One region of the Mesorhizobium sp. C268A genome, then DNA from elsewhere that is predicted to be linked to it. Evidence: predicted binding sites of a transcription regulator. Region 1 holds the regulator's gene; the other holds the start of a gene.
What was found. The regulator LexA, encoded in region 1, represses DNA repair genes until DNA is damaged. The targets are predictions, from matches to a motif close to TGTTCNNNNTGTGTTCNG.

Region 1 (4,062 bases):
GGAAGCCGCCATCTGGGGAGCAGAGCTTGCAACGGGTGACGGTCGTCAAAGGATTTACATCGTAAAGCCGACAGGGTTTTTTATGGATGACCCTAACCTGACCGATAAAAAATTTCCCGGCAATCCGACGAAATCCTACCGCTCCCGTGATCCGTTGCTCATCCTGGGGGAGCTCGCTGAATGGCAGGGTCATACACCGGAACAATTGAAGGCAATGCACGATGGGCTTGCTCGCCTGAGGGCGGAGGGCCGGGATATGATTGAGGATTGAGCGTCCTTGGCGGGTCAATTCCGGCGCGGTGGATGCGACCGCACGGACTTTCGCGCTTTGCGCGTTCATGTAGCATAGGAGGTCTGGGGCGCAAGGGGCAGACCCGATGGCTGGACGTGGCCGGGGCACGAAGGAAGGCGAAGGCGGCGAGGCAAGCGTCAGCGAACGCTCGCTGTTTGCCGATAGTCCCTATGCCGAGCCGCTGCCCCTCGCGCTGCCTGAGCCGCATCCCGGCATAGCGCCCGCGCTGCCCGGTGACGCGTTGCCGGCGCAAGTCACAGCGCCCGGATCTATCGCCCGACTGCGCAGACGGCTTCGCCGCCCGTCATGGCCCGCGCTCCGCCGCAGCCTTGCCGTGGCTGCCGACACGGAGCTCGACCGGGGCGTCGCCTTCCTGCTGGTCCCGGTTTTCCTGGCAGCCGGCGTCATCGTCTACTTCTCGCTGGCCGGCGAGCCGGGCTTTGCGCAGCCAATCGCCATTGTGGTGCTGGCGACATGTTGCGCTGTCGCCACGCGATCGCGGCCGAGGACGCATCTGTTCTGCATGGCCGCGATGCTGTGCGCGCTCGGCGTCGTCGCCGCCAAGGTCGAGACCTGGCGCGCCGGAACGCAGATGCTCGGCTCCGAGATTCAGACACGGCTGACCGGCCGCGTCGTCAGTCTCGAACAGATGGAAAGCGGCCGCATCAGGCTGACGCTCGACGTGGTTTCGACCGCTTACCCCGAGCTGCGCTACGCCCCGGAGCGGGTCAGGCTCTCGGCGCGGACCGTTCCCGCCGATATGACCGCCGGCTCCCTGATCACCGGCTATGCCAGGCTGTTGCCGCCGACCGGTCCGGTGCGGCCGGAGAGCTACGATTTCTCCTTCGACAGCTATTTCACCGGTATCGGCGGCAGCGGCTTCTTTCTCGGCAATCCGAAAACCATTGCTACGCAGGGACCGCCGCCGCTGACCGCACGGCTCTCCTCGGCAATCGAGAACGCGCGCGAAACATTGCCGACCATATCAGGGGCAAGATCGGCGGCGCCGAAGGCGAGATTGCCGCGGCGCTGATTGTCGGCGTGCGCGCCGGCATCCCGGACGAGGTCAACGAAGCGATGCGGCGCACCGGCATCTACCACATCATCTCCATCTCCGGCCTGCACATGGCGCTGGTTGCCGGCACCATCATGGCGTTGCTGCGTGGCGCCTTTGCGCTGTTTCCCGTTTTCTCTTCGCGCCGGCCGGTGAAGAAATATGCGGCCGCGGCAGCGCTTGTCTCGATCGCCGCCTATCTCGTTATTTCAGGCGTCGTGGTTGCCGCCGAGCGCAGCTTCATCATGCTGGCGGTCATGCTTGTCGCCGTGCTGTTTGATCGCGCCGCACTCACCATGCGCAATCTGGCGATCTCCGCCATTGCCGTCATCCTGGTGTCGCCGCACGAGGTGGTCGGTCCCAGCTTCCAGATGTCGTTTGCCGCCACCGCCGCCCTTGTCGGCGCCTATGCCGGCTGGGCCGATTACCGCGCCGACAAGGTGAGAACGCCGCTGGCAAAGCGCTCCTTCGTCGGCTTCCTGTCGCGAAAATTCGCGCTGGCCATGGGCGGCCTCGCCATGACCTCGATCATCGCCGGCAGTGCAACCTTGCTGTTCGCCATCTGGCATTTTCAGCGTGTGTCGCCGCTCAGCCTGATCGCCAATCTGGCCGTGATGCCGATTGTTTCGTTGATCGTCATGCCCTTTGCCGTGCTCAGCGCACTGGCGATGCCGTTCGGCGCCGACGGGCCGTTCCTCTATGTGATGGGCAAGGGTCTGATGGCGATGATCGCTATATCGGCCTGGATTTCCGAGCGCTCGCCGGTCGACGCCGTCGGGCTGATCTCCATCCGCTCGGTGCTGTTGGTGGCAGTCGCCCTCGTCATCGCCACCATGGCCACCACCTGGCTCAGGCTGGCGGCCGTGCCTTTCGCGCTGGCCGGCCTGTTGACGGTGCCGCAGGTGCTTACGCCCGACGTGCTCATATCCGAGGACGCACATTTGGTGGCCATGCAGATCGGTGGCGGCGAACTCGCCCTCAACCGCGAACGCTCCAACGAATTCACCACGGACAATTGGAAACGGGCGCTGCGGGCCGAAACCATTATCCCGCCCGAGATTTTCGAGGCAACAGATACGCGGTTCGATCTCGATCCGCTCGATCTGCCGCCCGGCTCGCCCTTCTATTGCACCGGCGATCTCTGTATCGCTCGACACCCTTCCGGAGCCATTGTAGCTCTTGCGAAAGACCGCAAGACGGCGCGGCCGGCCTGTGCCTTCGCGAGCCTGATCGTCATCGATGACGCCACCGCCTACAATCCGTGCCGCGACCCGCTGGTCCTGGTCGTGACGAAGAAACAGCTGGCCCGCGACGGCAGCGCCGCCGTCTTCTTCGATCCGCAATCGGCAGCGGCAGCGCCAACCATCCGGTTCGCCGTCGACAAGCCGTATCGCCCCTGGCACGAGCAACGCCGCTTCTCCCGCGACGCGCGCGGCCTGCCGCCTTACAACCAGCGTGAAAAGTACAAACCCAAGCCGGCTCAGTAGCGCCGGATCAATCCGACAAGCTTGCCCTGCACCTTCACCCTGTCCGGTCCAAAAATGCGGGTCTCGTAGGCCGGGTTGGCGGCTTCCAGGGCGATCGAGGCGCCCTTGCGGCGGAAGCGTTTCAGGGTCGCTTCCTCATCGTCGACCAACGCCACCACGATCTCGCCGGGGCTGGCTGTGTCGGCATTGCGGATGATGACCGTGTCGCCATCGAAAATGCCGGCCTCGATCATCGAATCGCCCTTGACCTCGAGCGCGTAGTGTTCACCGCCCATGATCATGTCGGGCGGCACCGAGATCGAATGGGTCTGATGCTGGATGGCGTCGATCGGCACACCGGCAGCAATGCGTCCCATCACCGGGATCGACACCGCCGAAACGGCGTCGTCATTGCCGGCCGACATCGAACGCGACGGCGAGCCCGGCTTGATCTGGCGGCCGATACCGCCTTGGCCCATCGCGCCTTGTCCTTGGCCGCCTTGCCCTTGGCCGGTTTGACCAAGACTGCCCTGAATGACGCTCGGCGAAAACTTCCTCGCCGCATTGAGGCCTGGTGCGATCGAGTCGGGCAGCCGCAGCACTTCCAGCGCGCGCGCCCGGTTCGGCAGCCGGCGAATGAAACCGCGCTCCTCAAGCGCCGTGATCAGGCGGTGGATGCCGGACTTGGAGGCGAGGTCAAGCGCTTCCTTCATCTCATCGAAGGACGGCGGGATTCCGCTCTCCTTCAGGCGTTCATGGATGAACATCAGAAGCTCATGTTGTTTGCGCGTCAGCATCGCGGCCCCCAGGGGTTCTGAAACCAGAATCAGAAAAAACAAACCCAGAACAAACACTATCTGTTCCAGTTGTGTTCCGCAACCTTTTAAAGTTTAATGAATGTGTTGACGTTTTGTTCAGCGTGACGTTCGGCACCGCGAGCGGCGCTCGTAGTCGTTGGCCGGCAACGGGGTGAAACGAAGACAAAGTGCCCTGCGTCGTCGGCTACGATCGCCGCTTCCTTTTCGGACGGGGCTGCGCAGCATCCGCGCCGGGTTCACTCTGGGCATAGACCTGCAGCGTGTAGCCGATGTGAGCGGTCATCAGAGTTTTCGCACGTTCGACGTCGCGATCGAGGGCCGCTTCCATCAGGGCGGTATGGTGTTCGATCGCCACGGCGTCGCGCAGGGCCGCCACGGCCTTCCGGTGGCCATCCGTGCGGCCGGCGGCGGCGCGCAGCGTCGGGGCCAGAC
Region 2 (4,062 bases), on a different contig from region 1:
TCAGCCCGACTGCAGGTTCAGATTTCAGAGCCGGGTCATTCAGCAATTTCCCGATCGCGCGCCCGTGCCACCACACCTGAGCGACGAGCGCCGCTACCACCGCGATCAGGCCCCAGGTCCCCAATCCTTCGCCGAAGATGTAAATCCCGTATGGCGGCGATAGCGCCGTACCCAGCTTGGCCAACAAGATCACGGCCACGAAACCGATGACGGCGATCGCTCCTATACCGAGTACGAGGCGGCGATAGAGCCTCAGAGCCTCGTTGAGGTTCTCGGCGGACGAAAGATCGACGTTGGAATTCATAAATACTACTCCTGCCTCGCGATGATCGGCCCATCTTGTTCCCCATGGATTAGAGGCCCGGCAGGATCCAATCAATACGGGGCATTCAAAACACCCCTTGCCAAATCGATAAGTATTGACTTATGCTTTTGTCATGATCGAAGCACAGATTTTTCGCGCCCTGGCCGACCCGACGCGACGCGCCGTCTATGAGCGGCTGACTTCCGGCGAGATGAGCGTTTCGGAGTTGCGCACCGGCATGAGCGTGTCGCAGCCGGCGGTGTCGCAGCACCTTGCCGTACTGCGCGGCGCCGGCCTGGTCAGCGAAAGGCGGGTCGGCCGCAACGCCTACTATCGCACCGATCCGCAAGGGCTCGAGCCGCTGCTCGGCTGGATCGAACGCTACCGCGCATTCTGGCCGGAGCGCATCGAAAGACTGAAGGCCGTTTTGAAGGACATGGACCAATGACCGACGAAAAGCAGACGCAGACCGCCAAGGATGCCCTCGCCTTCGAATGCGATCTGCCGGACGCACCGGAAAAAGTGTGGCGGGCGCTGACCGTGCCGGAGCTTTTGGCGGAATGGATGATGCCGAACGACATCAAGCCGGAAACCGGCAGCCGCTTTGCCTTTGCCGGGCCTGAGAAGCCGATCGAGTGCGAAGTGCTCGATGCCGAACCGGGGCGCCTGCTGCGCTATTCCTGGCGCGAGCGTTCCGGCGACGCCGACCGCGAGGAGCTGGAGAGCATCGTCACCTTCACACTCGCCCGCACCGTTTCCGGCGGCACGCATCTGCGCATCGTCCATGACGGGTTTGTCCTGACGCCTGCGGTCGCGATGGCCGGCGCCGGCTGCCGGCTCTGGCTGCGCGCATACAAGCCCAAACCGCCTGTCGCCGCCAACGCGCCACGCCTGTTGCTGCGCGCTGCCTGAACCGGCAAAATCAAAACGGAGACAATGAGATGAGCGGCTTTGCCAATCTGGTGCCGATGGTGATCGAGCAATCGAGCCGCGGCGAACGCGCCTTCGACATTTTCTCGCGGCTGCTGCGCGAGCGCATCATCTTCGTCAATGGCGAGATCAATGACGGCATGTCGGCGCTGGTCTGCGCCCAGCTCCTGTCGCTGGAATCCGAAAACCCCGACAAGGAGATCTCGCTTTACATCAACTCGCCGGGCGGCGTGGTTACCAGCGGCTTCGCCATCTACGACACGATGCAATTTGTCAGTTGCCCGGTATCGACGGTGTGCATGGGCTTTGCCGCCTCGATGGCCTCGTTCCTGCTGATGGCGGGAACGCCGGGCCGGCGCATCGCGCTCCCCAACGCCAGCATCGTGCTGCACCAGCCTCTGGGCGGCTTCCAGGGCCAGGCCTCCGACATCCAGCGCCATGCCGAAGGCATTTTGCGCACCAAACGGCACATGACGGAACTGTATGCGCAACATTGCGGCCGCACCTATGAAGAGGTCGAACGCACGCTCGACCGCGATTTCTTCATGACCGCCAAGGAGGCCAAGGAGTGGGGCCTCGTCGACCATGTGTTCGACACCCGCAAAAAGGAGGCGGCCTGATCGGCGGATTGAATGCAGGCCGGTGTTCCCTCAATTTCAACGCCGCTGGTCTGGCCTCGCCTTGAGCGCGGCACTATAGTCTTGCCATGCGCTACCACCTGAACAGACTGACCATAGCCATTGCCATCACGGCGGCGACATCGAGCATGGCCTTTGCCGGGGGCAGCACCAGCACGTCGCGGAAAGGCGCCCTGCCCGGCGTGGCCGGCGACTACCGCATCGCCAAGCCCGCGCCGCAGCCGGAGCCGGACGACGCGCTGCCTCCCGGCGAGAACGGCACGTTCAAGATCGGCGACACCGATGTCAGGATTTCCGGCAGCATCACTGTCGATGTCGGCACGGGTGGGATCAAGCCGCCGCGCCGGTAGCCCCTTCTCCCAGCTACCATACGGGAGAGAAAGCCTGCGCCGACGACTTCCTCGCAAAAGAACAGCCCCGCCGTTGCTTCCGCTAACGGTCGGGGCTTTTTTTTGGATTCCAAATCCAAACTGCCGGTAGTGTTATACCGACTTTGATTTCGGATGCTTCGCGGCATTCAGCCGACTATCCGACTAGCCGTCTCTGATTTTTGTGGGATTCGGCAGGTCACGGTTTGTCTGGTGGTTTGTTGGACTGACGCGATGCGTTCGTTTGGACGCATACACTCCAATGCCTTGAAACTACCTGGCAATTATGCCCGCCGCGGCTCCACTAGCAGGTGGAGCCTCAAGGGACTATCCGGTGGCGTCATGCTCCGCTCCTATGTCCGTTGCGACTGGTGTCAATCCGAAGCACAAATCGCAAAAACCTGCGGCGTCTCGCAGGCCGCTATGGGCGGCGAGGCCATCAAAGACGGCCGGCTCCGTTGACTCCGGCAGAGTGCGCCCCTGATTTGACGGCGTCAACCTTGAATAGCCGGTTACGGAAAATGTGATCGTCGGGAGCTTACGTCAGGGTCAGTTTCTGAAACACCCTTGTCAGTTTCTGCACAGCTTTGTCAGGAGCGTGTTCGGTCTTTGTTCTTTCCGCTTGCCCGTTCGCGCGAAAGACGGTTAAACGGCTTTGGTCGAGAAGTGTGGCGTCTCTCGACGTGGCGGCAAAAATACCTACATAGGGAATGGCCGGGAAAACCCGCCGATCCCACTGACACCAGACCTGAGGCGGCGACCGGCGATGGCCGACCATAAATACCTTTCCATTCGCGGGGCACGCGAACACAACCTAAAGAATGTCGATCTCGACCTGCCGCGTGACAGCCTGATCGTCATGACCGGCCTGTCGGGCTCCGGCAAATCGTCGCTTGCTTTCGACACCATCTATGCCGAGGGCCAGCGCCGTTACGTCGAGAGCCTGTCGGCTTATGCGCGCCAGTTCCTCGAAATGATGCAGAAGCCGGATGTCGACCAGATCGACGGCCTGTCGCCGGCCATCTCGATCGAGCAGAAGACCACGTCGAAGAACCCGCGTTCGACGGTCGGCACCGTCACCGAGATCTACGACTACATGCGCTTGCTGTTCGCGCGCGTCGGCATCCCCTATTCGCCGGCGACCGGCCTGCCGATCGAGAGCCAGACGGTTTCACAGATGGTCGACCGGGTGCTGGCGGTCGAGGAAGGCACGCGCCTTTTCCTGCTGGCGCCGATCGTGCGCGGCCGCAAGGGCGAGTATCGCAAGGAACTGCTGGAGCTGCAGAAGAAGGGCTTTCAGCGCGTCAAGGTCGACGGCGTCTTCTATGAGATCGCCGATGTGCCGGCGTTGGACAAGAAGTACAAGCACGACATCGACGTCGTCGTCGACCGCATCGTCGTGCGCGGCGACCTGGCAACACGGCTTGCCGATTCCATCGAAACGGCGCTGAAGCTCGCCGAAGGGCTGGCGGTGGCCGAGTTCGCCGACCGGCCGCTCGACGCCAGCCAGACCGGCGAGGACTCGGTCAACAAATCGAAGAACGAGACGCATGAGCGCATCCTGTTCTCGGAAAAATTCGCCTGCCCGGTTTCCGGCTTCACCATTCCGGAGATCGAGCCCAGGCTGTTCTCGTTCAACAACCCGTTCGGCGCCTGCCCGACCTGCGACGGCCTCGGCAATCAGCGCGCCATCGACGCCAGCCTGATCGTGCCGGACGAAAACGTCTCGCTGCGCGACGGCGCCGTCAGCCCGTGGGCGAAATCGACCTCGCCCTATTATGCGCAGACGCTGGAAGCGCTGGGCAAGGCATACGGCTTCAAG

Region 2: uvrA (excinuclease ABC subunit UvrA) is a predicted target of LexA. The motif match lies at 2,840-2,857, and genes of this name have one in related genera.

Annotation. Positions count from the first base shown of each region.
Region 1 covers NZ_JAMYVX010000003.1:1,099,268-1,103,329, reverse strand. Annotated here, with positions in the region: gene arr (NAD(+)--rifampin ADP-ribosyltransferase) at 1-271, shown strand, start outside; partial or broken gene NKL06_RS32200 (ComEC/Rec2 family competence protein) at 378-2,833, shown strand; gene lexA (transcriptional repressor LexA) at 2,827-3,609, opposite strand; gene NKL06_RS32190 (GntR family transcriptional regulator) at 3,815-4,062, opposite strand, start outside.
Region 2 covers NZ_JAMYVX010000001.1:7,214-11,275, forward strand. Annotated here, with positions in the region: gene NKL06_RS00045 (hypothetical protein) at 1-304, opposite strand, end outside; gene NKL06_RS00050 (ArsR/SmtB family transcription factor) at 438-752, shown strand; gene NKL06_RS00055 (SRPBCC family protein) at 749-1,216, shown strand; gene NKL06_RS00060 (ATP-dependent Clp protease proteolytic subunit) at 1,246-1,854, shown strand; gene NKL06_RS00065 (hypothetical protein) at 2,001-2,222, shown strand; gene uvrA (excinuclease ABC subunit UvrA) at 3,007-4,062, shown strand, end outside.